Regions from separate parts of the Paenibacillus sp. FSL H8-0315 genome, predicted to be linked through region 3. Evidence: predicted binding sites of a transcription regulator. Region 3 holds the regulator's gene; each other region holds the start of a gene.
The links. The regulator NrdR, encoded in region 3, represses ribonucleotide reductase genes. The targets are predictions, from matches to a motif close to AACACNATATATNGTGTT.

Region 1: MHB56_RS25000 (adenosylcobalamin-dependent ribonucleoside-diphosphate reductase) is a predicted target of NrdR. The motif match lies at 1,201-1,218, and genes of this name have one in related genera.
Region 2: nrdI (class Ib ribonucleoside-diphosphate reductase assembly flavoprotein NrdI) is a predicted target of NrdR. The motif match lies at 1,364-1,381, and genes of this name have one in related genera.

What each region holds. Positions count from the first base shown of each region.
Region 1 covers NZ_JBBOTA010000001.1:5,765,166-5,767,435, reverse strand. Annotated here, with positions in the region: gene MHB56_RS25000 (adenosylcobalamin-dependent ribonucleoside-diphosphate reductase) at 1-1,028, opposite strand, end outside; gene MHB56_RS24995 (DEAD/DEAH box helicase) at 1,433-2,270, shown strand, end outside.
Region 2 covers NZ_JBBOTA010000001.1:4,858,613-4,860,882, forward strand. Annotated here, with positions in the region: gene nrdE (class 1b ribonucleoside-diphosphate reductase subunit alpha) at 1-930, opposite strand, end outside; gene nrdI (class Ib ribonucleoside-diphosphate reductase assembly flavoprotein NrdI) at 917-1,276, opposite strand; gene MHB56_RS21205 (helix-turn-helix domain-containing protein) at 1,680-2,270, opposite strand, start outside.
Region 3 covers NZ_JBBOTA010000001.1:5,492,811-5,495,080, forward strand. Annotated here, with positions in the region: gene coaE (dephospho-CoA kinase) at 1-143, shown strand, start outside; gene MHB56_RS23755 (lytic transglycosylase domain-containing protein) at 140-703, shown strand; gene MHB56_RS23760 (alpha/beta-type small acid-soluble spore protein) at 788-1,006, opposite strand; gene nrdR (transcriptional regulator NrdR) at 1,171-1,647, shown strand; tRNA gene MHB56_RS23770 (tRNA-Ala) at 1,899-1,974, shown strand; tRNA gene MHB56_RS23775 (tRNA-Lys) at 1,985-2,057, shown strand.

The DNA.
Region 1 (2,270 bases), 270 kb from region 3:
TACCAGCTGTTAGACATCTGGTTATAGTATTCCATGAACACGACGCCTGGCTCAGCGGATTTCCATGCCGATTCAATGATCGTACGCCACACGTCACGCGCTTTTACGGTGCGATAATGGATAACGTTTTTGCCGGCAGCTTTCCACTTGTCGAGATCGCCATCCCACATTTCGTTATATTCAGGATCGGTTGTATCCGGGAATACGAGATCCCAGTCCAGATCTTCTTTTACAGCCTTCATAAAACCATTGCTCACACATACCGAAAGGTTAGCATTAGTGACTTGGCCCATTGTTTGCTTCACGGTAATGAAGTCCTCAACATCGGGATGCCAGTCATTAATCATCAGCATGAGCGCACCACGACGGCTGCCGCCTTGCTCAATAAGCCCCGTAGTATAACTAAACAAACCGCCCCAAGATACGGAACCACTGGATGAACCATTAACCCCTCTAACAATCGCACGACGAGGACGCAATGAAGACAGGTTAATGCCCACACCGCCACCACGGGCCATAATCTCCGTCATTTCAGACAATGTCTGCATAATGCCGCCACGGCTGTCTTTTGGAGAAGGGATTACATAACAGTTGAACAATGTTAATTCTTCACTAGCACCTGCACCAGCCGCAATACGTCCACCCGGCACAAGCTTCCAATCATCCAGAATTGAACGGAATTTGCCCGCCCATTCTGCTTGAAGCTCAGGTGTCTTCTCTACAGAAGCCATCGCTGTGGATAGACGGTCCCACATTTCCTCAGGAGTTTTTTCTATATTAAGGGTCAACTTTTCAACATCCGATTTCACAAGTTCGCCACTGCGCGTCTTTACAGTTACGATTCGACCACTGCGCTCCACAATTTCTCCGACTTCCTTAGTTGGAAACTTCGGATCATCTTTGGTCAGCACCAATACAACGTCGCCTACTTTAGCATTGTTGCTGTCTGCATCCTTCCAAGCATAACGATCCAAAAATATTTTTTCACTTAGCCCTTCAAGGCGTTGCTTACGTTCCACTTTACTCAATAAAAAAACCTCCCGCATGTGTAGTAGATATTAGTTACCGGTCCAAGGTATGGGCCCACAACAAAAACTCCCTTACCATCCTCCACTGCTTAACAGGTGTATGTAGGAAGCTCATCTTGTCAATAACAAGTACCAGCTAAGCACTCTATAAAAAATACATTTTCAAGCTTTTGTCACAATATATTGTGTGCGTCAGCTTTTAAACTATACCACATATTGTATCGAAGGTCTTATTCGAAAATAGAGTCAAGTTGCCGAATTACCGCAAACGTTGCTGCTTTTTCTCGCTCTTGCTCTCTTTTTTAAAGGCTATCGTGAAAAATAGGAGGTTATGAATTCTCTCGTTTACGAGCATACTACTCTTACGAATGGTGATATAAATCCGAGCTTGAGGAGGCTGCATTATGACGCAATTATTCCGTAATTCTCTACCCCAGCAAGGGGGAACACCCGCGCCGATACTGCCTGTTCCTCTTTCTTTTGACCGGAATTGGTTGCAAGATCTGGAGCTCAAATTGGAAAAGGGCGGCCCATGGGGAGACTACCGTTTATCTAAGCTTGCCGTACAAGGAGAGGAAACAGGTCTAGTAACGAGCTTCGATGAGCTGCAATGTATGAAGCATTTATCCGGCTTGTCCCCTCTTCCCCATCAGCTGGATACAGCGCATAAGGTTCTGTTCGAAATGTCAGGCCGCGCGATTCTTGCAGATGAGGTTGGACTGGGCAAGACCATTGAAGCAGGACTAGTGCTCAAAGAATATCTCGTACGCGGTCTTGTCTCCAAAGTGCTTATTCTCGTACCTGCTTCTCTAGTATTGCAATGGGTTCGTGAGCTGAATGCGAAATTTGGCATCACTGCTGTCGCTCAGAAAAAAGCCTATTCGTGGGGCAACGCCATAGTCGTCGCATCGATGGATACCGCCAAACGAGATCCTCATAAGGATATCTTGCTGGAAAATGAATACGATATGTTGATCATTGATGAAGCTCACAAGCTGAAGAATAAAAAATCGACCAATTATCTATTTGTACAGCAATTACGCAAAAAATATTGCCTGCTGCTCACCGCGACTCCCGTTCAGAATGATCTGGGCGAACTCTTTAATCTGATCACTATACTGAAGCCGGGGCAACTTGGAAATCAGGGCGATTTTGCCTCGAATTTCGTGGTTGATAAACGCCAGCCCAAGAATGAAGGTCAACTGCGGGACGAGCTTTCGAAGGTCATGATCCGCAATCGCC
Region 2 (2,270 bases), 630 kb from region 3:
CATATCGTCGAGATGCGTGCCGTAGGCTTTGTACACACTGTAAGGAGCAAATACATGCAGCGCTTCATTGTCCTTCGCCAGCTTATAGAAGCGGTTTGGAATAATCAGGCCGATGGACAGGGTTTTGAGTCTTGTTTTTTCGTCGGCGTTGATTTTCTTGCTGTCGAGGAATTCCAGAACGTCCCAGCCAAAAATATTGTAATAGGCTGCTCCTGATCCTTTACGTTGACCCATCTGATCTGCATAGGAGAAGCCGTCTTCCATCAGCTTAAGTACAGGTATAATTCCCTTCGCAGCATCCTCAACACCCTTGATAGTTTCACCACGGGAGCGTAGCTTGGATAGGTTAACGGCCACACCGCCACCGATCTTCGACAACTGCATGCAGGTATTCAGCACATAGTTGATGGAATTGAGCGAGTCGTCCATTTCGATTAGGAAGCAGGAGACGAGCTCACCACGCCGGCTCTTACCGGCATTTAAGAAGGTTGGTGTCGCAGGTTGCAGGCGCTGTTCCATCATCGAACGGGCAAGTACCCCCGCAGTATCGGCATTGCCGCGTCCCAGGTGAAGGGCGACTGCCGCCACACGGTCCGGGTAATGCTCCAGATATTGTTTGCGGTCATTGGTTTTTACAGCGTAATCCGTGTAGAATTTCGAAGCTGCCATATAAGATGGAAAACTGAAGTTGTAGGCGTGGGTAATCTGGTAGACTTCTTCAATTTCCGCCGTGCTGTACTGTTCATAAAAATTCTCGTAGAAATCCTGTTCAATCATATAATCAACCTTGGCTTTTGTATTCGCAAAAACCAGACTCCGCCGCTCTACATCCCGCATAAATTCGGCTACTGCCTCAAGATCTTTGTCTAGCTGAAAGAAGCCACTTTCGTCTCTCTTCATCAACATGTTGTTTAATTCAATATGCCGCAACCCGGCTCACCTCCTGTTTAATCCGTTCTACATCGCCAAATGTACCCGATAACTCAAATTTACCGATAACGGGCACGTTATACCGATCTGCAATCAAGTCCGCGCTGTGCGCGAACAGCTCGCCCCAGTTCTTATTGCCGCTGGCGGCGATGCCCTTCAGATTGGCATTATTGTTCTTCAAGAAAGTAGACACCTTTTCTGGAATCTGTCCAAAGCCGGTGGTATATGTAATAAGCACATAGGGCTCATCAATCGTCATATGCTCCTCAATCTGCACAGCCGGCAACTTAAGTTTGCTGATGAAGCGTCTGACATTTCCTGTTTTTGAATCATACGCGACTAGCATGGTGTCTGTCCCCCTGTAAATATTAAAAACTATTGAAAATAGTATGAAAACTGAATGGATAAGCTATAAATTCTGAAAAATCGTATCTATACTATATTTAGTGTGCGTTGTTTATTTTAATTACTATATGTTGAAAAGTCAATATGGGAACAGCAGTCTTAATAGCTGAGAAAGTGTCTCGTAAGCGGTTTTTTGGTAGACTTTTAGGGCAGAAAGACCGGAGTATTAGCATTTTGCTAGTTTAAAAATATAAATAAAAAGATTGCAGGAATAAGGGTGATACTTAGGGATGCTGCTGAGGGTGATGGCAAGCCAATAAATCTGCAAGGAACAGAGCCTGCTCCTTGCAGATTTATTGGCTTTATTTTTGCGAAGTGGGATTATTCTTAATAATCTCTTGATCTCAAGAACGGTTGTTCACTCCGAGGCTTCGGTCAGATGGTGAATCTGCTTTAAGTTGCTGCATGTATTCCCTGGGGGAAATTCCGGTTACCTTTTTGAAAACTTTACTGAAATAGAAGGCACTCTCATATCCCAGCTTCTGTGAGATTTCGTAGATGCGACCTTCCCCACGTGCCATCATTTCTTTGGCTGTCGTGATTTTGATCTCCGTGATATATTCCACATAGTTGACCTTGGCAACCTTGGAGAAAAGGTGGCTCAGATAGTTGGGACTGAAATTGAAGACATCAGCCACTTGATTGAGCGAGAGCTTAGTTCCGAGATTTCGTTTAATATACTCTTGGACATTTTTGACGAGCTGCTCCTTGTAGCTTTGTCTGCGGGTAGAGAGGATGTCTGAGCAACCGTCCCGGAACTGGATCAGCCAGCCAGCGATCTCTTCAATCGTATGCATCTGGTAGATAGCCCGGTAGCCCTCCGGTTCATTTTCGAAAATTTGTTCCACAATGTTCTCACCGTCTGCGAGCAGTGAAGTGGCCATGTACAGAATGTTGCAGGCAGCATCAGTGGCGGGAACCAGCAGGTCGGCCCG
Region 3 (2,270 bases):
AAGAAGCAGAAGCGCGATTGAATGCACAGATGGATATTGAGCAGAAACGTAATAAAGCGGACTACATCATCGACAACAGTGGCGATCTTGCGTACACTGAGCAACAGGTTGCTGTGTTTTGGGACAGGCTGGGTTTATCATGAAATGGCTACGTAAAAAAAGAGTACTGCTTCTGCTATTTGTGGGTTTTACGGCAATATTGTTTCTGAGTACTAACTGGATGTCGTGGTTTTATCCCATCCATTTTAAAGATGAGATTCGCAAGCACAGCATCACTTATGAGATAGACCCGTTTCTTGTAACCGCGATTATTCGTGTAGAAACGAACTTCAAAACTGGACGAGAATCCAAAAAAGGCGCACTAGGGCTGATGCAGCTTATGCCGGATACCGCGAAGTGGGCGCTGGAAAAGGCCAAGCTTCCAAACGTATCTATGGAAGAACTCAAGCATGAGCCTTCGGCTAATATTGAACTGGGTACATGGTATCTTTCAACTTTATCCCGTCAGTTCGAAGGTAAACGTACAGCAATTATCGCAGCCTATAATGCTGGACCCGGAAAAGTTCAACGCTGGTTGGACGAAGGGATCTGGGATGGGACAGATGCAACCATTAAAGATATTCCCATTGGTGAAACCAGGCATTATGTACAGCGCGTTAATTATTACTATGATCAGTACACGGACATTTACAAAGAATTTTAATTTCTACCGTGTTATGTATAAAAAGAAGTATTAAACGACCTGTAGGTCGTTTAATACTTCTTCAAAAAGCTTATGTTGGTCAGGTTATTTGTATTGACCTGCCAGTTGTTGTTCTGCCAGGGTTACAAGACGTTTAGTGATGTAACCACCGATCGAACCATTTTCATAAGAAGTTTTATTGCCTTGGTAACCATCTGGGGAAAGCGTGATTCCTAGTTCTTGGGCAACTTCGTATTTAAGTTGTTCCAAGGCACCGCGGGAATTTGGAGCTACAAGGTTATTGGAGTTGTTGCTTTGGCTCATTGCTGTTCACCTCCTCTGTTGGTAACTGTATTATGTGCCGGACTTGCCATTATCATTACAAGAAAAAAACGGTGATTTCTGGAAATAATAAAAAAGCCGTTCAAAAGCCGGATTTATAACGTGCCGGGACCCATACCATTATGTAATAGGAAGTGATGAAGCTTATGAAATGCCCTTACTGTGATCACACAAATACTAAAGTGCTGGACTCGCGACCAGCGAATGAAAATAAGTCAATCCGTCGTAGGCGTGAATGTGAGCGTTGCAGCAAACGTTTCACTACTTTTGAAATGATTGAAGAAACGCCACTCATTGTAATTAAAAAAGACGGCAGCCGTGAGGAATTCAGTCGTGATAAAATACTCCGCGGTCTCATCCGTGCTTGTGAGAAACGGCCGGTTTCTGTGGAACGTCTAGAAAAGATCGTGTCCGAGGTTGAGAAATCTCTGCGCGGCATCGCCGTTGCGGAAGTGGAAAGCCAACAGATTGGTGAATTCGTGATGGAGCAGCTCTACCCAGTAGATGAAGTGGCTTACGTTCGTTTTGCGTCCGTATATCGCCAGTTCAAGGATATTAATATGTTCATGAAGGAACTCAAAGGGCTGCTGTCCAAGAGTACGGGAGAATTAGAGGGATTATAGGGTTTTGTCCAGTTAGGGCGTTACAGCCAATCCTAGGGTCTGTTAGGAGTGCTTGTACTGGTTTGTTTCCTCTGAGTTTTGAGCGGGGAATTTGAGTGGAAAAATGAATTTTAAAAAAAGTGTTGACATAGAGGGCGATTTTTTATATTATATAGAAGTCGCCTACGACGCTTGAGTTTATCGGAACAACTCAATTACGACCAAACTAAAATTAAAAAATGTGTGATTACATACATCTGAAATTTCAGTTTGGGGCCATAGCTCAGCTGGGAGAGCGCATCGCTGGCAGCGATGAGGTCAGGGGTTCGATCCCCCTTGGCTCCACCAAACATCATATGGACTCTTAGCTCAGTTGGTAGAGCAGTAGACTCTTAATCTATTTGTCCAGGGTTCGAGCCCCTGAGAGTCCATCCTAAAAAAACGGCAGAAATGCCGTTTTTTTGTTGTTTGGGGAAGAGTGACTTTTTATTTGGTTTTGATCGTGGTATAGTTTGGGTAGATAAAACGTACAATGCAAAGAGAGTCGTGCGGAAACACGACTCCCAGTGCAATAGCCGCTTTTAAGGGCGGCGGCTTCGGAAGTTTAGTCAGGAAATAGACCGCATTCCTTTGCGAGAGGGCGG